3 regions of the Tatumella ptyseos genome follow, and region 1 is predicted to be linked to each of the others. Evidence: predicted binding sites of a transcription regulator. Region 1 holds the regulator's gene; each other region holds the start of a gene.
What was found. Region 1 encodes Fur, which represses iron uptake genes when iron is present. Its sites were predicted from a motif close to ATAATAATGAGAACNACTATCAA; they were not measured.

Region 1 (7,786 bases):
AGAGCTCATCAATAAAGGATTAGCTTATGTGGATGAGCTAACCCCTGAGCAAATTCGTGAATATCGCGGGTCATTGACCTCGCCAGGTAAAAATAGTCCTTACCGCGAGCGTAGTATCGAAGAAAACTTAGCACTCTTTGAAAAAATGCGTGCGGGTGATTTCGCTGAAGGGACGGCTTGTCTTCGCGCTAAAATCGATATGGCCTCTAACTTTATTGTGATGCGGGATCCAGTACTGTATCGAATCAAATTTGCTGAGCACCACCAAACCGGTAATAAGTGGTGTATCTACCCGATGTATGACTTTACTCATTGCATTTCAGATGCGATTGAAGGCATTACACACTCGCTTTGTACACTTGAATTCCAAGACAACCGTCGTCTTTATGATTGGGTGTTGGATAACATCACTATCGAAGCTCGCCCACGCCAATACGAATTTTCGCGCCTTAATTTGGAATATGCGGTGATGTCTAAGCGTAAGCTGACGCAACTGGTTTCCGAAAAAGTGGTTGAGGGCTGGGACGATCCTCGTATGTTAACGGTTTCTGGTTTACGTCGTCGCGGTTACACAGCTGCATCACTACGCGAATTTTGTAAGCGTATCGGTGTGACGAAACAAGATAACATCGTCGAAATGGCTTCTTTAGAATCTTGTATTCGTGATGACTTAAATGAAAATGCGCCGCGAGCGATGGCGGTATTAGATCCGGTAAAAATGGTCATTGATAATTTACCTGAAGATTTTCAACAGACATTGACTGTTTCTGAGCACCCGAACCGTAACGATATGGGGTCACGTGAGGTCACCTTCAGTCGCGAAATTTGGATCGATCGTGCAGATTTCCGTGAAGAAGCAAACAAACACTACAAACGTCTGGTCTTGGGCAAAGAAGTTCGCCTGCGTAATGCTTATGTGGTGAAGGCCGAGCGTATCGAAAAAGATGAGCAAGGTGAAATCACGGCGATTCACTGTACCTGCGATCTCGAGACGTTAGGTAAAGACCCAGCAGATGGACGCAAAGTTAAAGGCGTTATTCATTGGGTATCAGCCGTGACCGGATTACCGGCAGAATTTAGATTATACGACCGTTTATTTAGCGTACCGAATCCTGCGGCGGAAGACGATTTCCTCACGGCGATCAATCCAGAATCATTAGCAATTCGTCAGGGGTTTGTCGAGCAAAGTCTCGCGACAGCTCAAGCGAGTAAACCTTATCAGTTTGAGCGTGAAGGCTACTTCTGCGCTGACAGTAAGTATTCAACGGCTGATAATTTAGTTTTTAATCGCACTGTTGGATTACGCGATACTTGGCAGAAGACTGCTTAATCTGCCCACGCAGTAAGACACTTATTATTGGTGTCTTACTGCAATATCCTGCCTTTTCTCTCCCCATTTAGTCATTTTGTCCTCGTTCTTTTTTTCATTATTTTTCGATTTTTAATCTTATCTTAATCATCCGCGAGTAAAAGAGGATGTTGAGCTATGGTTTAAGCGTTCATTGCTACAAAGCAATGAGCAGAAATGATTGCGCGCCAATAAGCGTTCAGTGGGACGAATGAATGATGATAAAGACTGTATTAGCTGGATTTGAAAAACTAAGTCGTTTTAAAGATTTCTACTTCGGTATGAAGCCAGAAACCCTGCAGTTTTATCAGTTGGGTGAAGGCTATTTAACCTTGTTTTCCCATCTCTATCGTCAGACGGCGAATAGCCATTATTTGCATAGACCAGCTAGTGACCCTCTCGTCCACTCGACTTTATTGTTAAGTGCTAGACGTCTTAACCATAATGCACAAAAGGGGCAGCATGCGTTAGCGCAGCATAATCTGTCGGAAGTCTTAACCGCGATAGGGCGACAAATCATGCTAGCCACTGCAACAATCGCTTCAAGCGAAAAAGGTCTTTATTTAGCCGCGACACTCTATAATAAGGCGGAAAGTTTCGATAGATATCGTGCTTTTGTCGAGAGCGACCGCTCATTATCTGCTGGCATAGACACTTGGTTCGAAGAAGCTATCGCCCTGACAGCCTTACTTGCGACAAGTGAGCATGAAGAAGAAAGTCGAGTACCGATAAGACAAAAGTTTAGCGATTACCAACGCTATCGCCTGGTAATGAATAGGCTGTATGTATTAGTGAATCAAGGGCTTTATCTGTTGAATCGAGCTTCTGTCGATATTATGCCTTTTATTGCCACGCTACATCAAAGCCATCTTAGCGAGCGCTGGAATCTGACCCAACAACAGAAACTAAATTATTTCACACAGCAGCAGCGGGATATCCGTGAGGTTATCTTTATGGAGGCGAATGAAGGGGCGGAGCTTTGTTACCATTTAGAGAGTGGCCAACTTATCGAGCCACCGACGATGATGAAAGCCGATATCAGTCAAGCCGTACACGTTTTTGCCCATCAACTTCGTTCGACAGCTTCAGCTCATTCTCGACGGGAAAGTGTTAGAAAGAGGGGGCAGCTTAGAGGGATCAGCAGCCCCGTGACAGTATTGAAATAAGCGATAGATATAAAAAAACCCACGCCAGCGTGGGTCTTTTTTACAGATTAACTTAACGCTCTTCATGTAGCGTATCGTCTTTTCGACAATCGCCATCGGTGCAGTGACCGTAAAGATATAAGCTATGGTTAGTTAATTTAATACCAAAGCGCTTCGCGATATCGCGTTGACGAGTCTCAATAAATTCGTCTGAAAACTCAATGACACGACCACAGTCTAAGCAGATCAAATGATCGTGATGCTGCTGCTGGGTCAATTCGAAAACTGATTTTCCACCTTCGAAATTGTGGCGGGTAACGATGCCTGCATCATCAAATTGGTTAAGGACGCGATAAACGGTCGCTAAACCAATTTCTTCACCCATATCAATAAGCCGCTTATACAAATCTTCCGCACTGACGTGGTGACATTCTGGTTCTTGAAGCACTTCCAAAATTTTTAATCTTGGTAGCGTGACCTTCAGACCAGCTTTTTTCAGTGCAGAGTTGTTATCAGTCATGCAGTATTGTCCTGTTGCTTTATTAAAAGGGGCATTGAGCAGCCCCTCTTATATTTAAATTCGCCTATTACAGTAACACAATTGGTAGAAAAACCCCATCAAGCATTAAGGATTTCTTTTAGCTGCATCTCATCTGAAATCTGCTGCACCCAGCTTGTTACACGTTCATTCGTGAGTTCGGGTTGACGATCTTCATCGATAGCCAAGCCTAAGAAGTGTTTATCGTCGGCGAGTCCTTTCGACTCTTCGAAATGATAGCCTTCAGTTGGCCAGTGCCCAACAATGACCGCACCTTTAGGTTCAATAATATCTCGAATTGTTCCTAAGGCATCACAAAAGTATTCAGAATAATCTTCTTGGTCGCCGCAACCAAATAGTGCAACTAATTTGCCGGAAAAATCAATTTCTTCTAACGTTGGGAAGAAATCATCCCAATCACATTGGGCTTCACCGTAATACCAAGTAGGGATACCTAGCAGCATTATATCATAAGCTTCAAGATCCTCTTTGGCACATTTTGCAATATCGTGAACGTCCGCAACCTCTTTTCCAAGCTGCTTCTGAATCATTTTTGAGATATTTTCAGTATTGCCGGTATCACTACCGAAAAAGATGCCTACGATTGCCATGGGGAGGTTTACCTCTTGAATCTATGTTCTAAATAGGGTGGATAATTATTGCGACGATGATAACAGACCTGAAAATCTTGCGGAACTTGTAAAGTCTACAGATTTATCCGTGAGTGCGAATTAGCTGCGGCTGAGCGCGAGTTGAGAAGCGATCATTGTCTCGATTAATTCACTACGGCTCATATTATGTTGGTCTGCTAGCGTGTTCAGTGCTTCAACAATTTCACTGGGCATTTTCAGTTCAACGCGCTGTAAGCCCTTGTCTTTATCTCGTCTTAACTGATTACGCTTATTAATACGCAACTGCTCATCGCGTGTCAAAGGACTTGTCTTAGGGCGGCCAGGCCGGCGCTCTTCTGCAAACAAGTCTAGGGTTGTTCGATCAGTGTGTTCTTTTGCCATGATGAGAAAATAAGTACCTGCAGAACGTCTTAGAGTTAAGCCTTTGCTGCATCATGAAGTTGCGTAGATGCCTGCTAAAAATGAGCGCGCAATAATACTCTACCGCACCGCACAGCGCTATAGAAAATCGTGGTGGAACGTTTTTTTATCTGGGTATGGATAAAAAACGTTGCACTGCACGTTGTACTGCTTGGGGTTTTTCAGCATGAACCCAATGTCCCGCGCCTGAAATAACGTAAGCCTTGGCTTGGGGAAACTGCTTGATCAGCGGTACTTGGTAACACTCATCGAGGTAATTAGAATTTTTACCACGAATAAAAAGTACCGGCCTGTTCCACGAAGGGAGTGTTTTCCAATCGGAAATGGTGGAATAGTTATCCCACAGTGCAGGGATATTGAAACGCCACTCACCGTGGTGAAATGATTTTAGAAGAAACTGAATGACTTCTGGTTCAAAAAGGGTACGTTCCATTATGTTTTTTGCTTCCGGTCGTTCCGTTGCTCTAGCTTGAGTCACAGCATTCATCGCAGCAAACATAGCGTCGTGACGCCGGGTCGGGTAGTTGACGGGAGCGATATCAATAATGACAAGTTGCTTAATACGTAAAGGAGAGAGTGCAGTCATTGCCATCGCAATTTTTCCCCCCATTGAGTGCCCAATAACAATAACCTCTTTAAGCTGATGCGAGTCGAGCGTATCAAACATATCTTGGGCCATTGACGCATAATCCATCTGTTCGCTTCGCGGCGATAATCCATGATTACGGACATCCACCTGCAACACTGTATGGGTTTGTCGAAGTTCACGCGCTAAGATCCCGAGATTATCTAAACTTCCAAATAAGCCATGAATAAGAAGGATTGCAGGATGATGAGCAGCGAATTGCGCAGAATGCAGGCGGTTATTTAAAATCATCGTTAAAGATCTTACTGTTAATAGGGTAAGTTAAGGTATCATGAAATTGACCTTTACGCTTATTTGACCAAAGCTTAAGGCATTATCTGAGTTTTGACGAAGAATAGTTAAAAACTGTTGGTCAATATCAGTTTAAATTTATAATCACATTGACTTAATGCTTCTCTCATTCGAATAGCTTGAGTCTCAAATTTTTTTGCACGGACTACAATGAAAACGATTGAAATAGATGACGACCTTTATCGCTTTATCGCCAGCCATACTCAGCATATTGGTGAAAGCGCGTCTGAGATTTTACGCAGAATGTTAAAAGTCACTGACCAAGCATTGCAGGAAGCAGATTCCGCAGTTATTGCATCGGGGGACTTAGCTAAGGCGAAAGCGTCAATTGATAAGAAGCCTGTCGATCGTGTTCGTGCCGTGCGAGAGCTATTGCTTTCCGATGAGTATGCTGAGCAAAAGCGTGCGGTTAATCGGTTTATGTTAATCCTTTCCACTCTTTATCAGCTGGACGCCGAAGCGTTTGCTCAAGCGACCCAATCCATGCAAGGGCGGACGCGTCTCTATTTTGCAGGCGACGAATTAACGTTATTACAAAGTGGTAACCATACCAAGCCTAAGCATATTTCTGGCACGCCTTATTGGGTTATCACCAATACCAATACTGGACGAAAGTGCAGTATGGTTGAACATATTATGCAAACAATGAAGTTACCGCAGGAACTGACAGATAAGGTTTGCGGAACGCTCTAATAAAATAATTGTACCGGAGAAGGACTCATGGCAACTCACCCTAGAGCAGGGCAACCCGCTGGGCAACACGATCTGATTAACGTGGCGCAATTAACAGCCCAATATTATGTATTGGCGCCAGATTTATCTAACACGGAGCATGCGGTAAAGTTTGGCACCTCCGGGCATCGCGGTAGCGCGGTTCGTCAAAGCTTCAACGAAACTCATATCTTGGCGATCGCGCAAGCTATTGCTGAAGAGCGCAAAAAGCAGGGGATTACCGGTCCTTGCTACGTCGGTAAAGATACCCACGCGTTGTCAGAGCCGGCCATGATTTCGGTGCTTGAAGTCCTTCTCGCAAATGGTGTTGAAGTCATCATTCAGAGTGATAATGGTTATACGCCAACGCCTGCTATTTCTAATGCTATCTTAGAACACAATAAACACTCAGGCCCTCAAGCGGACGGGATCGTGATTACTCCTTCACATAACCCGCCTGAAGACGGTGGTATTAAATATAATCCCCCTAACGGTGGACCGGCGGATACCAATATTACTAAAGTTGTTGAGGACCGTGCTAATGCCTTGATCCAAGGTGGATTAAAGGGAGTTAAGCGCCTCTCTGTAGCAGACGTGAATGCTAGCCCTCTTTTAAAACAGTGTGATTTGATCCAACCTTATGTGGAAGGTCTTGCCGAGGTGATTGATTTTGCAGCTATTAAGAAAGCAGGCTTACACCTGGGTGTTGATCCTCTCGGTGGCAGTGGTATTGAGTATTGGAAACGTATTGCCGAGCATTATCAGCTCGACATTACTCTAGTCAATGATCATGTGGATCAGACCTTCCGCTTTATGCACCTTGATAAAGATGGCGCAGTGCGCATGGACTGTTCGTCAGAATCTGCCATGGCGGGATTGCTAGCTTACCGCGAGCAATTCGATCTGGCGTTTGGTAACGATCCCGATTACGATCGTCACGGTATTGTTACACCTGCGGGGCTGATGAATCCTAATCATTACTTGGCTGTCGCGATTAACTATCTATTTCAACATCGTCCACAATGGGGCCAAGATGTTGCTGTGGGTAAAACATTAGTATCCAGTGCGATGATTGACCGAGTGGTGAAGAATATTGGTCGTAAACTGATTGAAGTCCCCGTGGGCTTCAAATGGTTCGTGGACGGTCTTTATGAAGGTTCGCTCGGTTTTGGTGGTGAAGAGAGCGCGGGCGCCTCGTTCTTACGTTTTGATGGGACAGCTTGGTCTACGGATAAAGATGGCATCATCATGTGTTTACTGGCGGCTGAAATTACCGCGGTTACCGGTAAGAACCCTCAGCAACACTACGATGAACTGGCTGAACAATTTGGTTCTCCAAGTTATAACCGCTTGCAAGCCTCTGCGAGCTCAGCTCAGAAAAATGCACTTTCTAAACTCTCCCCAGAGATGGTGAGCGCGGATACCTTAGCGGGGGATCCCATCATTGCTCGTCTTACCCGTGCACCGGGTAATGATGCTCCAATCGGTGGCCTGAAAGTGATGACTGAGAACGGTTGGTTTGCGGCGCGCCCTTCTGGAACAGAAGATGCTTACAAGATCTATTGTGAAAGCTTCCTCGGAGCAGAACATCGTCAGCGCATTGAGAAAGAAGCTGTAGAGATAGTCAGTGAAGTGCTGAAAAACGCATAATGATAGTTTGATGATCAGGGCGCCTTAATGGCGCCTTTTTCATTTGTTGGCTACACTTTCGGGATAGTAATTACTGCTTAAGGGCAAACCTTTGGCCTGTTGATTGAAAAGGATGACAATGAATGAAGCTTACACTTGCCAGGTTTTACTGGCCTGCCGATGCTATAGTCGATCCCCTTAATTTTCCTTCTGCTTTTCAGAGTGAAGCTGGGACAGTGAACGTATCTATCGTTGATGTTCCTTTAACCCATAAAAGTATCGATGAACTTCTCACGCCACCGTTTCACTTAGAAAAATGGTTTCAAGGACAAGGATTATTTTTGGATACGCTCTGCGGAGTAGTTATTGATAACTATTACCCAGCAGACCATCCCGATAGCTCTAAAATTAGAAGGGTCTTCAGTT
Region 2 (7,786 bases), 1.5 Mb from region 1:
ATAGCGCTAATGCACCTGCCTGCGCCAGATCGCTACCGACACTAGGTCCCACGAACTCGATACGTTTAACTACTGCCGTCTGCTGGGTCGCTTGGTTAATCTCGCTGACCACTTTGGTCCCGAGTTCTTGCCCTGCATTACCATCATGCGGAGATAAGCGCACCATAACTTCACGGCTACTACCGAAGTTCTGCACTTGAGGGTCACTAAAGCCGGCATGTTGTAATGCTGTACGCATCACATCCAATTCACCGGGTTTCTCTAATGTAATCTCAATGACCGTTCCACCGGTGAAATCCAGTCCCCAGTTAAAGCCACGCACACCCATAATGAGGGCAGAAGCAATCAACAATAATGCTGACAGGGTAAAGGCTAACTTGTCCCAGCGCATGAAATCATGCACCTTACGGCCATAGTTAAGTTGTTCAATACTATATTCTTGTGCCACAACAGGCTCCTTAAATCGACAGCTTGTTGATACGCTTACCGCCGTAAAGCAGGTTCACAATCGCTCGCGTTCCTACAATGGCCGTAAACATGGAGGTTGCCACCCCAATCGCTGTCGTAATCGCAAACCCTTTAATAGAGCCAGTACCCACAGCATAGAGAATGATAGCCGTTATAAGCGTTGTCACGTTAGCGTCGACAATACTGGAGAACGCGCCACGATAACCTTCGTGAATCGCCTGTTGTACCGTCCGCCCGTTACGTAGCTCTTCCTTAATCCGTTCATTAATCAATACGTTGGCATCAACCGCGACCGCCAGAGTTAAGACAATCCCGGCAATACCTGGCATAGTCAAAGTCGCACCTGGCAACAGAGACATGATCCCGATGATTAAGATTAAGTTTGCAATCAGCGCTGTGGTCGCAATCACACCGAATTTCTTATAGAACACCAACATAAACAGAATTGATACCGCGACACCCCACAAGCATGCATGCAAGCCTTGTTGGATATTCTGTTGTCCCATAGTTGGACCAATGGTGCGTTCTTCAACAATCTGAATCGGTGCGATCAAAGCACCCGCGCGTAATAGCAAGGAGAGCTGATGCGCTTCATTTGGATTGTTGATACCGGTAATACGGAAGCTATTAGCAAGACGAGATTGAATATTCGCCACGTTAATCACTTCTTCTTGTTTCGCTAAAATCGCACGACCGTTAGCATCTTTTTTACCGCTATCTTTATATTCAACAAACAGTGTTGCCATCGGTTTGCCGATATTATTTCGAGTGAAATCAGACATCGTATTGCCACCTGCGCTGTCTAGCGAGATGTTAACTTGAGGCTGATTGTACTCGTCCATCGTAGAGGTTGAGTCGGTAATATGATCACCGGTTAGGACCACACGCTTGTAGAGAACAACAGGTTGTCCGTCACGCATGTTCTTCACTTCAGAATCCCCAGGTACGCGTCCTGCTGCAATAGCGGCTGGATCGACCGTGGTATTCACTAAACGGAATTCCAGTGTCGCAGTGGCGCCTAAGATCTCTTTAGCCCGTGCAGTGTCTTGAATTCCCGGCAATTCGACGACAATTCGGTCTGAACCTTGACGCTGAACCAGTGGCTCAGAAACCCCTAATTGGTTGACACGGTTGCGAAGAATAGTGATGTTTTGCTGGACCGCGTATTCACGAGCTTCGCTTAAGCGCGCGTCGGTCATTGCTGCGGTAAGTTGGTTACTGCCACGACTTCTAATCACCAGATCGCGATGACGTGGGCTTAAATAGCTGACGGCTGCATCACGCGCTTGGGCATTAGGGAACTGGATCTGAATACCGTAATTATCGATTTTACCAACAGTGGTATAACCGAGTTTCGCGGTACGCAGGTCGCCCCGAAGCGTTTCAGCATTTTGCTCTTGTAACTTGCCTAAAGCAGTGTCCATGTCCACTTCCATCAAGAAGTGTACACCACCACGTAGATCTAGACCCAGTTTCATCGGTTCTGCCGAGAGTGCAGCTAACCAACGCGGAGTCGCAGGAGCAAGGTTCAACGCAACTACGTAATTGTTACCTAACGCGTTAACCAGTGCTTCACGTGCGCGCAACTGGATATCGGTATTAGCAAAACGCGCCATGATTGCGCCGTTCTCTAATGCGATAGAGCGGGTGTCGATATGTTGTTGTTTAAGTACTGTCTGGATCTGATCCAATGTCTGCTCACTGGCAGCGGCGCCCCGCTCACCAGTGATTTGAACAGCCGGATCCTCACCATAGAGGTTTGGAAGTGCATACAACAGGCCGACCAGTAATACGACGATCAGCATGATGTACTTCCATAAAGGATAACGATTTAGCACGGCAGTTCCCTAAGGAAGAGTTCAATTATAATGCTTTCATTGTGCCTTTAGGCAGAACGGCAGCGACGAAATCACGCTTAACAACGACTTCATTAGTTTCATTTAGCGCGATAGCAACATAACCGGTTTCTGAGATTTTAGTTACACGACCGACGAAACCTGAAGTGGTCATCACTTCATCCCCTTTAGCGATAGATTCCATCAATTTTTTATGCTCTTTCGCACGTTTTTGCTGTGGACGTAAAATCATAAAGAAAAAGATCAGACCGAACACGACCAACATGATAACCATCGAGAAACTACTATTTTGTGCTGGTGCGCCAGCCGCTGCCGCGGCATCAGAAATGAAAAAGCTCATAAACTATCCCTCATTAATTAAAATCAAAATGGTAAAGCTGGCACTTCTTTGCCAATCTTCGTATAAAAGTCAGCAACGAATTCTTCTAACCGATCGTCTTCAATCGCTTGGCGTAATCCTGCCATTAAACGCTGGTAATAGCGTAAGTTATGGATGGTATTGAGCCGTGCGCCTAAGATCTCATTACAACGGTCTAAATGATACAGGTAGGCACGAGTGTAATGCTTACAGGTGTAACAATCACATTCGGCGTCCAACGGTGAGGTATCACTCTTATGCTTAGCGTTACGGATTTTTACTACACCGTCGGTCACAAATAAATGTCCGTTACGCGCATTTCGTGTTGGCATTACGCAGTCGAACATATCGATACCGCGACGTACGCCTTCCACTAAATCTTCGGGTTTCCCCACCCCCATTAAATAACGAGGTTTCTCTTCAGGTAACTGCGGGCAGACATGCTCAAGAATACGATGCATATCGGCTTTAGGTTCCCCAACTGCCAGGCCGCCGACAGCGTACCCATCAAAACCAATATCTACTAGTCCTTTGACCGAGATATCGCGTAAATCTTCGTAAACGCCGCCCTGTACAATCCCGAATAGCGCATTTTTATTGCCGAGTTCATCGAAACGATCACGGCTACGTTGCGCCCAGCGTAAGGACATCTCCATCGAACGTTTCGCATAATCCCAGTCAGCTGGGTAAGGCGTACATTCGTCAAAAATCATCACGATATCTGACCCTAAATCGTGCTGAATCTCCATCGATTTCTCAGGATCAAGGAAGATAGGATCACCGTTGATGGGATTACGGAAATGAACACCTTTTTCGGTAATTTTACGAATGTCTCCCAAGCTAAAGACTTGGAATCCACCAGAGTCGGTTAAGATAGGGCCTTGCCACTGCATAAAATCATGCAAATCGCCATGCAATTTCATGATTTCTTGCCCTGGGCGTAACCAGAGGTGGAAAGTGTTACCGAGCAAGATTTGTGCGCCGGTCTCTTTCACTTCTTCGGGGGTCATTCCTTTCACGGTGCCATAAGTGCCGACTGGCATGAAGGCAGGTGTCTCAACGACTCCGCGATCAAACACTAAGCGACCGCGGCGCGCGCGACCATCGCGCTTAATATATTCAAATTTCACAAAACTTCTCCATCAGAGAAACAGTCTGATTAGATGCAACGAGTTACACACCAGAAATCGACGGGACGTTAGTCCCTTCATCCGTGTTAATCTTTGCAATGTTGTACCGGATTAGCGCTAATTTAAGACTACATTCCGACACAGTTAATTTCCGCGCTAGGATGCTACCATAAAGTTGATGATTTCCCTATCCCACGGCCCACTGCCGATCTCTCCTCTGCTTTTTATGTGTTCTAACCGGGTAAAGCAGTACAGAATCAAAAGTGGAAAAAATTTTACAGTACGACTCGAGTTTTTACTGCTACCGCCGACGATAAAATATTAATAAAATTTCTTATAACCATTACAAATCGATATTTTATTCAGCAAAAAATCTGCCATTAACACCATATATCAATGATAATCAACGGGTTAAATATCAGCGAGCCGTCTGTTACAAATTAACTAAAATAATCATTTAATCAAGTAAGACTAATGATTATGATTAGCCTTCTCATTAACACTTAATTGCCATGCATTGTTGTCTTCTCAGTCAACATATAACAATAAAGGCACACAGCATTTAAATCTTTCTGATTTATAGGGATAACTATGTCTGCTCCTTGCAGAAGAACGGCCCATTTCGTTTCACATACACCGCAAAAACATAAACTCTTCACGCTCTCACTACTGGCACTTGCTGTTAATTCGCTTCTTGAGCTGCCTTCTGCTCGGGCTGCTGACTCAACCAGTTTGCCTACCAGCACAGCGCAACAAGATGTCGTGGTCTATGGCGCACCTACTGATAACAGCGACGACCAGAGTAAACAGGACTACCAAGTCAAAACCACTCGAGCCGGCACCAAATTGCTGCTAACTCCGCGGGATGTCCCCCAGTCGTTGAGTGTGATCACCCAGCAGCGCATGCAGGATCAACAACTCCAAACGATCAACGATGTGTTAACCAATACAACCGGGATCACTAGCGAACAGGTCGATAGTGAAAGGGCCTATTACTATTCCCGCGGTTTTAAGATCAATAACTTCACCTTTGACGATATTCCGACCTCCATGGGGGATTCATGGAACTACGGAGATACCGCCTCAGATACCGCAATTTACGATCGGATCGAAGTCGTCCGCGGGGCAACGGGGCTGATGACCGGCGCGGGCAATCCCGCAGCCTCGGTGAATATGGTGCGCAAGCATGCCGACAGTAAGACGGCGACGGGGAGCCTACAAGCCAGTTATGGCAGTTGGAACAAGCAACGCTATGTCGCTGATCTTTCCACTCCTCTCAATCAATCCGGATCACTGCGCGGTCGGGTGATTGCCGGTTATCAGAATCAAGATAGCTGGCTAGATCGTTACACCAAAAATACAAAATTCCTCTATACCGCAATTGATGCTGACTTAAGCGAGCGCACGACACTTTCTCTGGCCTTTGACTACCAAGATGCCGACACCAGCAATCCAACTTGGGGGGGAAGCCCGGTCTTCTACAGTAATGGAACCCTGACGCACTATCGACGAGGCCTCAATTCAGCCGCCGACTGGACCTATTACCACACCACCGTTCGTAAACTTTATGCTGACTTAGTCCATCATTTCGATAACGGGTGGTCGACCCATATTACCGGGACCCACGCTGAAAATACTTTTAGTGATAAGCTGCTTTATCTCGGCTATCTCAGTATGCCTGATAGAGATTCTGGAGAGGGTGCGGATGGCTTTGGCAGTAAAGATCGTGGTAAACGTGAACTCACTTCGGTAGATGGTTATGCAAGTGGTCCTTTTGAATTATTAGGTCGACAACACCAACTTATGCTTGGGGTAAATTACAGTCGCCAGCATAATGCTACCGATAGCAGTAATGGAACAACCAGTGAAGATGGCAGCGAGATTACCAGCGGTGATATTGGTATCTTTGATAATCATTGGAACGGCAATATTGCCCAACCCACGTGGGGAGATTGGTATCAAAACGCTGATGATATCATTCGTCAAAAGTCTGCCTATACTGCAGCCCGTTTTTCACTTGCCGATCCTTTAGCCTTAATAGTCGGGGCGCGTTATACCCAATATCGTAGCGATGGTTCGAGCGGCGATATGGAAAAAAATAATCTGACGCCCTATGCCGGTATTATTTATGACCTCAATGATACCTGGTCAGCCTATGCCAGCTATACCTCTATCTTCCAACCACAAACCTATCGCGATAGTACCGGCCACTATTTGTCACCCATTACCGGTAAAAGCTATGAAACGGGATTGAAATCAGCCTGGGACGATGGAAGGCTCACCGCAACCTTCGCTATTTTCCGTATCGAACAAAACAATGTAGGTCAGGAACTCGATGGCGTTTATGTCAATAAAAGCAGCGAGCAAGCCTATGTTGCGACAAAAGGCGCTCGCAGTAAGGGGGCAGAGTTTGAGTTAAACGGTGCCATCACTGATAACCTACAAATGACCTTCGGTGCAACCCGCTACGTCGCAACGGACTCTACCGGGCGCTACAATAGTAATCAGCCGCAAACCGTCTTTAAACTCTTTAGCCGCTATCAGCTCCCTACCCTACCAGAGTTGACCGTGGGCGGGGGAATAACTTGGCAAAACCGAGTCTTCTGGGACGTTTCCGCACCTGATGGCAGCACTCAGCGGATTTATCAAAGCAGCTATCCTCTAGCGAGTCTATTTACGCGCTATCAGATCAACAAGCAGGTAGCGGTACAGGCAAATATCAATAATTTGTTCGATCGCACCTATTACACATATCGAAACGGGGATGTCTACGGCGAGCCTCGTAACGTCTCAGTTAATTTATCCTATCAGTTCTAGTCTCTCGCGCTAACGTCCTGCAAAGCCAGGACGTTTATTGTTTATTATTAGTAGCCAATAAAGGAGTTTTTATGAGAGGACGTTTCCCCTCTATCAAAGCATTATATTCGGCGTTCTTAATGGCTGCTCTGGCGGCTCCTACGGTTTTTGCCCAACAACCAGCATCCGCAGCCTCCTCACCTGTAGAGCGGCAGTTGGGGGATGGCTTATATGAATTGGCCCTGATTCCCGGCCAAAATAAGCTCTATGTTGCCAGCGCACAAAGTTTTAAAGACGTAAATGGTGGCGTGATCTATCGTCTTGATCCCACCACGCTCGCCATCACCGGCGAAACACATACCGACCTTAAAAACTTTGGTATGGCTATTGATGACAAGGGCCAGTTCTTCTACACCACCAACTCGCTTGATGGAGGGGTTTCTAAAGTCGACGCCCAAACCGGAAAGGTTATCGAACGCCTCTTTTTTAAAGGTAAAGATAAAGATGGCGACCCAATCGGTGCTCGGGAAATCCTCTTCCACAATAATCAACTCTATATTGGCCGTGTCACCGTCCCCGGATATATTTCGATTGTCGATGCCAGAACTATGACCTTAAAAGGGCAAATAGACAATGTCGGTAAATGGGTAACAGGAATAATCTATTCCCCATCAACTCAACGTATTTATGCGGCGAGTGGTAGTGGCGACATAGCGGTTATCAATCCTGCAAATAATAAAATTGAACATCGCTGGAAACCTGATGATGGACAGAAGTACTTGTTCCTCAACATGGCGGAAGATCCTACTACCGGACGTTTATTCGTCACCGATAACTCTGAAGGCAAGACGACTTTGGTCTTTGATGAACGTTCTGGAAAAGTGATTAAACGACTCCCGGGTGACGCCTTAGGGATAAAGTTTAATGCAAAACGCCACGAGGTTTATATTAGCCAGCGTGAATCGAAAAAGGTTATTCAACTGGATGCCACCAGCTTAACACCAAAGCATGTTTGGTCATTTAGCGGTCATCCTAACAGTCTGCTGGTTTCACCTGATGGTAACTCGCTGTATGTCACCATCAAACAGGACTTTAACGAGGATAACACCACCAAAGGTCCAGATAGTGTGGCGAAAATTTCGCTGAATTAACCAGGGCATTAAGGCTCTTTCCTATCC
Region 3 (7,786 bases), 530 kb from region 1:
GACGGCAGTCCAATCCAGCGCGGCAATTCGCGGTTGTCGCGGAGTCGCCGCGCGCAGTGTAGGGGAGAGGCTTGCGGCTAAGCTAAGGCCGATGCCGCATTGCAGTAAACGCCGCCGCGTGAAAAGAGTGGAGTTATTTGACATAGCTAATAGGCGGTAACTGAGGATCAGGGTGAGTGACACCCATTGGAACATGGTAAATCGCGGAAAGTTGCTCGGCAGTCATCAAGGCTTGTGCGTCACCTTTAAATAGGGTTTGCCCCTGCCGTAGCGCAACAAACTCGTCGCAAAATCGTGCGGCCATATTAATATCATGCAGCACCATGATTACCGTAAGATTGCGGGTACGGGACAGGTCATGAATAACCTGTAGCACCTCTTTTTGGTGAGCGATATCGAGCGCTGAGGTGGGTTCATCTAACAATAAGCAATGACTCGCTTGGACCACGCACATCGCTAGCCATGCCCGCTGCCGCTCACCACCAGAAAGTTGCTCAACAAGGTGGTTACTTGCCCACTCTAAATCGACACTACGAATAGCCTCATCTACCGATGCCCTATCGTCAACACTCACCCTTTTCAGCGCACCATGCCAAGCGTAGCGACCTAAGGTAACTAATTCTCTGACGGTCATACCTTCAGCCGGCGGTAATTGCTGCGGTAAATACGCCACATGGCGGGCAAATTCACGGGATGGCCAACTCGCTACAGGCTTTTTCTGCCAGAGAATTTCACCTGTGTGATGGGTATTTTGACGGCTCAGTAAATTCAGTAGAGTCGACTTACCTGACCCATTGTGGCCAATCAGTCCCGTCACTCGGCTGGGGGTGAAAGTATGGGTTACAGGCTGCAAAATTTGACGCCCCGCGATCTGCACTGCCGCGTCACGCAGCTCAAACAGCGGTACCGACGCGCTAGGTCTTACATTGTTCACAATCTTTCCATTAAAGTTTTGAAGTGGGGCAGCGATCAAGTGGGCAGGAATGACACAACTCATTATCCAAATGAAAGCGCATACAACAGTGGCGTCGCTGCATTATCGCGGGCTTATCAGCCTGGTCAAGCATAATGAATGGTTGATAGAGACGATTTCGCTCGCCATTTTCTAAGTGCGTCGCCGCGAATAAGTCTTGTAACAGCTGTGTAGAAACCTTTTTCTGTGCCGCTCGCCGCATACTTTGGTGCAAACGCACGGCCGCGTTACTCCAAAATAACGCTAAAGGATGGCCCGACACACCCGCAAGGGTCGTACAGACTGGCGAGATAAAGCCTGTGATAAGCTGAGTAAGGGCTTGTTGTTGGGCGACTTCGCTCTGGGCGAAGAGAGAAAGATGACTGACCGATATCTGTTCGGGGAATCCTTGGTGATTAAGCGAGAAGCTACCTGTCCATTGCCACAGAGGATATACACGCTGTTCCACCAGTAATTGTTCGCCCCAAGACAATAGTGAGCCGGCGAAAAACCATTGAGACCATTTGGAAAGCCATGCCAGTTGTTGTGGTGATCGGTAGGAATTCCACTCCTGTGGCAATATGGCACGAAAGTTCTCCCCATAACGAAGAGTGGCTAGGGGATACTCAGTTGGCAGTGCCTTGGCAATAGGGGCTGCTCTAGACATTCTCTCGCTCGTACATCAGGAAATTGATCAATAGTAATGCAAATGAGAGATATTTGCATTACTATTGTCGGAATTTTGTAAGCAACCATGTACATGCTAACACTAACTCTATGAAAATTGGACTCCTAATGCCTCAGTGGTTACCGACCTATCCTCAACATCGCCTTGCTCAGGCAATTTCTTTAAGTCTCTTGCCTATAACTTTCATGGTACAAGCGGCCACTTCCCCTGAGACGTTGGTGGTTACTGCCACGCCAGCGGCCACAGATAATGCGAATGGCCAGCATCTTATTCCAGCGTTCCTTGATGGTAATATTGCTAATGGTGGACGATTGGGTGCATTAGGCGAACAGAAAGCGCTTGATGTTCCCTTTAATGTCGTGGGTTACACCTCGAAATTAATTGAACATCAACAAGCGAGAAATCTCGCCGATGTGATGAAGAATGATGCCTCAGTTCAGAACGTGAGAGGTTATGGCAACTTCTCGCAGGGTTTTCGTATTCGAGGCTTCGATCTATCAGCCGACGACATTGCACTGGGTGGTCTCTATGGTATTTTGCCTCGTCAAATTTTACCCCTTGAAGCGGTCGAGCGTGTTGAGGTAATTAAAGGCTCTAGCGCCTTCCTCAATGGTGTACCTGCTGCGGGAAGTGGCGTGGGTGGAAACGTAAATATTGAACCCAAACGTGCTGACTCACAACCGACCCAGCGAGTTAGTGTCGATTATACTGGGCGAGGTCAAGCCGGGGTAAGTGCCGACGTCGGACGTCGTTTCGGTGACAACGAGCAATTTGGGGTGAGGGCCAATGTTGTGCATCGTGAGGGCGAAACCCAAATTCATAAAGAGCGTGATCGTACTACCGGCGCTTTCCTAGGGCTGGACTATCATGGCGAAAAGTTAGAGAGTTCATTAGATTTGGGCTATGTTAAATCCACCATTCACCATGGCCGTGTGGGGATTCGGCTCAATGCAGTGAATAGTGTGATTACCCTGCCTAGTGTACCAAGTGTCCCCGATAACCGTACCAATTATAGCTCTGCGTGGAATTACGCCGATCTTGAAAGTCGCTATGTGATGATGAAAAACGACTATCACCTTAACGATCAATGGGTCGCTTACAGTGCCATTGGCAGCAGTCATAACAATGAATGGTCGGCAAGTGGCGCGCCGCTGGTGAGTGATACCGCTGGCCACTCAACCGTGACCCGTTTAACCACCCACTATAAGTCAGATACCACGAGCGGAATGGTTGGACTGCGTGGTAAAGTCAACACTGGGCCTATTAGCCATCAACTGAATATGAATTATTCGGGGATTTATAATCGTAGTGCTAGTGCATACACTATGTCTAGAGCGCAAGACTTCGGCACTATTTATGATCCGCGCCCGCAATCCTCTCCGGCCACATTTTTGACGGGTGGAAATATGGCGAATCCCCATATCCGTAGTAAAAATGTCAATAATGGTATCGCCCTGTCCGACACGTTAGGTTTTTGGCGCGATCGAATTTTGGTCACGGCTGGGGCGCGCTATCAGCATATTGATGTCAGAAACTACAGCTATTTAGGTGTCGAAGATAAGAACGCCGCGCTAAAAGCCCATCGTTGGTCTCCGGTGTATGGCGTGGTCTTCAAAGCGACGGATTGGTTATCGCTTTACGCCAACCACATTGAAGGGTTACAGGCCTCAGGGACTGCGCCGTCAACGACGGCTAACTCGGGTTATATTGTTGGACTCGGCCGGACTCGCCAGAACGAAGTGGGTGTCAAAGTCGAAAAAGGTCGTTTCGGCGGTAATATTGCGTTATTCGATATGCGTCGTCAGGTTGGCTTGACGGGGAGTGATAATGTTTACCGTCTTGCCGGAGAGCAGCGGAATCAAGGCGTAGAGGTCAATGTCTTTGGTGAACCAGTCTTAGGTTGGCGGATAAATGCGGGCTCGACTTGGCTGCGTCCAAAAATGTCTAACGCCAATGGCTATGAGAATAAGCGTTGGGTGAGCTACGATGGTAATGATGCCGTTGGGGTGCCGCGCAATCAATGGACCTTGGGTACCGAGTGGGATATTCCACGTGTAGAAGGGTTAATGGTGCAGGCCAATTTACTTCATACCAGCCGACAATATGTCAATAGTTCGAACACATTACGTATCCCAAGTTGGACCCGTCTTGATATGGGCGTGCAGTACCAAATGCCGATTAAGTCGGCAACCGTCAGCGCTATTACTTGGCGTGCTGGGGTCGAAAACGTCACGAACGAAAAATATTGGGACACCGTTGGCAGCAATAATGGCTATTTAACACAGGGTGATCCCCGTACTTATAAACTCTCTATGAGCCTCGATTTTTAAATCAACGATCTCTCGGGAGTTAACTCCCGAGAGCTAACCTAAGTCAATTATGCAACTACTGAAAACCATTCTGCGCCAGCATAAACTGGCCTTTATCGCGATTATTTTTCTCAATCTATTCAGCGCGGGATTAGGCATCGGGATCATATCTTGGATTAATCATGGACTTTTAGCCGAACACTCCCTCGCACTTGGAATAAGTAAAATGTTGGGCTTACTCATTTTATTATTAGCCACTACGCTTGGCGCTCAGTGGGGCCTGACGACGCTCGGCCACCATTTTATTTGGCGTAAACGTTCGGCAATGATTTGGCAGATGATGAATACGCCAATTGCCACGCTTGAAGCCAAAGGAGAGGGTGAGCTGCTGGCATTGTTAGGGCCTGATATTCGAAATATTACGTTAGCTTTTGTTCGATTACCTGAGCTGATCCAAGGAGTCGTGCTCGCTCTCGTGGCGATTGGCTATCTCGGCTATCTTTCTATTCCTGTTTTATTGATCACGATAGGCTGGTTAGCCGTTACCTTTACTCTCGGCTATAAAATGGTGAGCAAGGTTTATCAGCATATTGCGAAAGTCAGAGGTTATGAGAGTGACTTACAATCGACTTTCCAAGTCGTGATTCATGGCAGAAAAGAGCTGGCATTAAATCCTGCTCGGGCGAAACATTTTTATGATACCCACTATCAGGCGGCAGCCTTGGGGTATAAACAACATATTATTAAGGCAGATAGTTACCATCTCTCGGCAATAAACTGGTCAAACATCATGATGCTCGGGTTAATCGGCGTAATATTTTTACTTGCCGAGACGCAAGGTTGGATATCCATGGCAGTGGCTACCTCCTTCTCGTTAACTATTCTTTTTATGCGTACCCCATTGTTACAAGCAATAGGCGCTTACCCGACATTATTATCCGGGGAGTTGGCCTTTAAGAAAATCAATGAAGTGTTACCACAGAAGCTTTTGCCAGAGCAGCGCGAGGTCCACGAGAAACAAGATAGCTGGCAACGTTTGCAGTGGGATGGCATAACCTGGCAATACCCAGATCAAGGCTTTAAAGTAGGGCCACTGTCCATGACGGTGACACGTGGCGAGACGCTATTTATTATTGGTGCTAACGGGTCAGGAAAGTCGACGCTCAGTTTACTCCTTACCGGCCTCTATCCCCCAGCCGAAGGCCAGGCTTATTGCGATGGTCAACCAATCGATACTAAGAACTTGATGTCCCTGTTCTCAGTGGTCTTCACTAAACCCTATCTTTTTGAAACCGTGTTTATTGAGCCGAGCGACGCTGACTATGCGCTAGCCGATGAGTGGTTGGCGCGCTTACAGCTAACGGATAAGATCAGTATTGATAACCACCAACTTAATACCTTGTCGTTGTCGGCAGGGCAAAGTAAACGCGTAGCGCTGCTGCTTGCTATGGCGGAGAAACGCGATATCCTATTCTTGGACGAGTGGGCTGCAGAACAGGATCCACAGTTTAGGCGCTATTTTTATCGCGAGTTACTCCCGTGGTTGAAAAAACTGGGGAAAACACTATTAATTATCAGTCACGACGATGACTATTTTGATGTCGCCGATCGCGTCTACGAAATGCAACAAGGTCACCTGCGTCTACTGAGCGCAGAAGAGAGTCGCCAGGCGGCTCGTGCCGTGATCTCGCAATCTTAATGAAGGGTTTGAATGAAGAAATTAGTCATTTTATTACACGGTTACGGTAGTGATGGTAACGATCTGAAAGGGCTTGGAGAATTCTGGGCGAACTCACTACCTGACTTACGCTATGCCTCACCTAATGCCCCAGAACCGTGTGAAGCTGGAATAGGGTATCAGTGGTTTAGCTTAGCCAATATTACTCCGCAGAATCGCCAACAACGATTGAATGCTGCACGCCAGGCCGTTGATGAAATTCTTAGCAAAATATTGCAACAACATGATATCGAGGCGACTGAAGATCAGATTGTGTTGGTTGGTTTTTCACAGGGTACAATGATTGCACTCGATATCCTACTGCGCAGCAACTATAACGTTATCGGTGTGGTAGGCTTTTCAGGGAGGCTAATTGAAACGCCTTCACAGGTCCCTGCGACCACTGCTGAAGTCTTGTTAATCCACGGTGAAGCCGATGAAGTTGTTCCCGCGCAAGAGGCACTAAATGCTCAGGCAGCCTTACGCCAGCTCGGTTTTTCTTGCCAAACAATCATTGAGCCGGAACTGGTACATACGATATCAGCGGCAGGGGTTGAGTCCGCGACCCAGTTCCTCGTTGAACGTTTTGGTTGGGAAGACGAAGACGAAGCAGAGTAGTAAAACCGCCCCAAGTCTCAACAATTGACTTGGGGCGTAGAATTATTCGAAGAAAGTCTCAGGGTTGTCCGCTAGGCTCACAAAATGCTCACCATGTCTGTCCAACGCATGAATCTGTCCCGTTTCAATATCATAAACCCAACCGTGAAGATTAATCTTTTTGTTACGCAGCGCAACCGCCACAGAAGGGTGGGTTTTAATATTATTTAACTGAGCGATGACGTTTTCACGAACCATTGCGTTCAGCTTATCTTCAGGCGATGCATACTCATGCTTTTCGACCACGGCTTTTGCCGCATCAGCATAACGCAGCCAATGTTCAACCGCTGGCATGGTATCTAGGCAGGCACAGCTAGCAATGGCTGACATTGCACCGCAGTTAGAGTGACCACAAATGATAATATCGGTAACGCCAAGTGCCATGACCGCATATTCAATGGTCGCTGAAACACCACCAGGCTCAGGACCAAAAGAAGGAACAATGTTACCAGCGTTACGGATAACGAATAACTGCCCAGGTTCCTGTTGAGTCACGAGCTCAGGAACTAAGCGGCTATCAGAACAGGAGATGAAAAGCGCTTTCGGTTTCTGACTTGAAGCAAGACTACGAAAAAGTTCTTCTCTTTCAGGATAAATGTCTTTCTGGAAATTCAAGAAGCCATCAATTATTGTTTTCATACTTATTCCACATAGGTGCAGGTATTAAGGAAAAACGAAAACCTTTAAGGTGTTCGCGTGCTTAACCACAAAAGTCTGTGTTAAAAAACAGAAAAAGCCAATCGATCCGAGATATGTTCTAACACCGCCGTGCCGGCTAATGAATTACCAAACTGGTCAAGAGCGGGTGACCAGACAGCAATACTCATTTTTCCTGGCACGATAGCCACAATCCCGCCACCGACTCCTGATTTTGCAGGTAATCCCACTCGCCAGGCAAACTCACCCGCGGCATTATACATCCCGCTTGTCATCATTAGGGCATTGATATGACTTACTTGTCGATGATTAAGTTCCTGTCTAAACAAAACCTTACATAACTCAGGTGAGATAAGATAGCGAAAGCACCGTGCCAACTCTTCACAGTTCATCGATAGCGCACAGTAATGAAAGTAATTCTCCAATACCGTGTTGACATCATTATGAAAGTTATCGAACGATTTCATTAGCCAAGCGATGGCAGCATTACGGGCGGAATGGGCAAGTTCAGAGCTAGCGACCTGACGATCATAGTGAATATCCTCGACACCACTTAACCGACGAACCAAGGTTAACATCTGTTGGCGCGGTGCAGATAATCGACTTTGTAGCATATCGCAGACCACTAATGCCCCCGCATTAATGAAAGGGTTGCGAGGAATACCTTGTTCCATTTCTAGCTGCACTAATGAGTTAAAGGGCTGACCGGAGGGATCTTTTCCCACTCGTTGCCAAAGGTCTTGCTCTGAATAACGGGTCATCGCCACCGTTAATGACAGTACTTTAGAAATAGATTGGATAGAAAA

Region 2: fhuE (ferric-rhodotorulic acid/ferric-coprogen receptor FhuE) is a predicted target of Fur. The motif match lies at 4,134-4,156, and genes of this name have one in related genera.
Region 3: fhuF (siderophore-iron reductase FhuF) is a predicted target of Fur. The motif match lies at 1,662-1,684, and genes of this name have one in related genera.

What each region holds. Positions count from the first base shown of each region.
Region 1 is NZ_CP130649.1:1,009,023-1,016,808, forward strand. It holds gene glnS (glutamine--tRNA ligase) at 1-1,330, shown strand, start outside; gene QJR74_RS04895 (hypothetical protein) at 1,564-2,514, shown strand; gene fur (ferric iron uptake transcriptional regulator) at 2,567-3,013, opposite strand; gene fldA (flavodoxin FldA) at 3,112-3,642, opposite strand; gene ybfE (LexA regulated protein) at 3,763-4,044, opposite strand; gene QJR74_RS04915 (alpha/beta fold hydrolase) at 4,190-4,960, opposite strand; gene seqA (replication initiation negative regulator SeqA) at 5,171-5,713, shown strand; gene pgm (phosphoglucomutase (alpha-D-glucose-1,6-bisphosphate-dependent)) at 5,741-7,381, shown strand; gene QJR74_RS04930 (YbgA family protein) at 7,504-7,786, shown strand, end outside.
Region 2 is NZ_CP130649.1:2,484,064-2,491,849, forward strand. It holds gene secF (protein translocase subunit SecF) at 1-448, opposite strand, end outside; gene secD (protein translocase subunit SecD) at 459-2,306, opposite strand; gene yajC (preprotein translocase subunit YajC) at 2,332-2,664, opposite strand; gene tgt (tRNA guanosine(34) transglycosylase Tgt) at 2,688-3,812, opposite strand; gene fhuE (ferric-rhodotorulic acid/ferric-coprogen receptor FhuE) at 4,404-6,629, shown strand; gene QJR74_RS11865 (YncE family protein) at 6,701-7,759, shown strand.
Region 3 is NZ_CP130649.1:1,540,060-1,547,845, forward strand. It holds gene QJR74_RS07240 (ABC transporter substrate-binding protein) at 1-195, opposite strand, end outside; gene QJR74_RS07245 (ATP-binding cassette domain-containing protein) at 134-934, opposite strand; gene fhuF (siderophore-iron reductase FhuF) at 945-1,619, opposite strand; gene QJR74_RS07255 (TonB-dependent receptor) at 1,748-3,970, shown strand; gene QJR74_RS07260 (multidrug ABC transporter permease/ATP-binding protein) at 4,020-5,648, shown strand; gene QJR74_RS07265 (alpha/beta hydrolase) at 5,661-6,284, shown strand; gene QJR74_RS07270 (carbonic anhydrase) at 6,327-6,962, opposite strand; gene glsB (glutaminase B) at 7,043-7,786, opposite strand, start outside.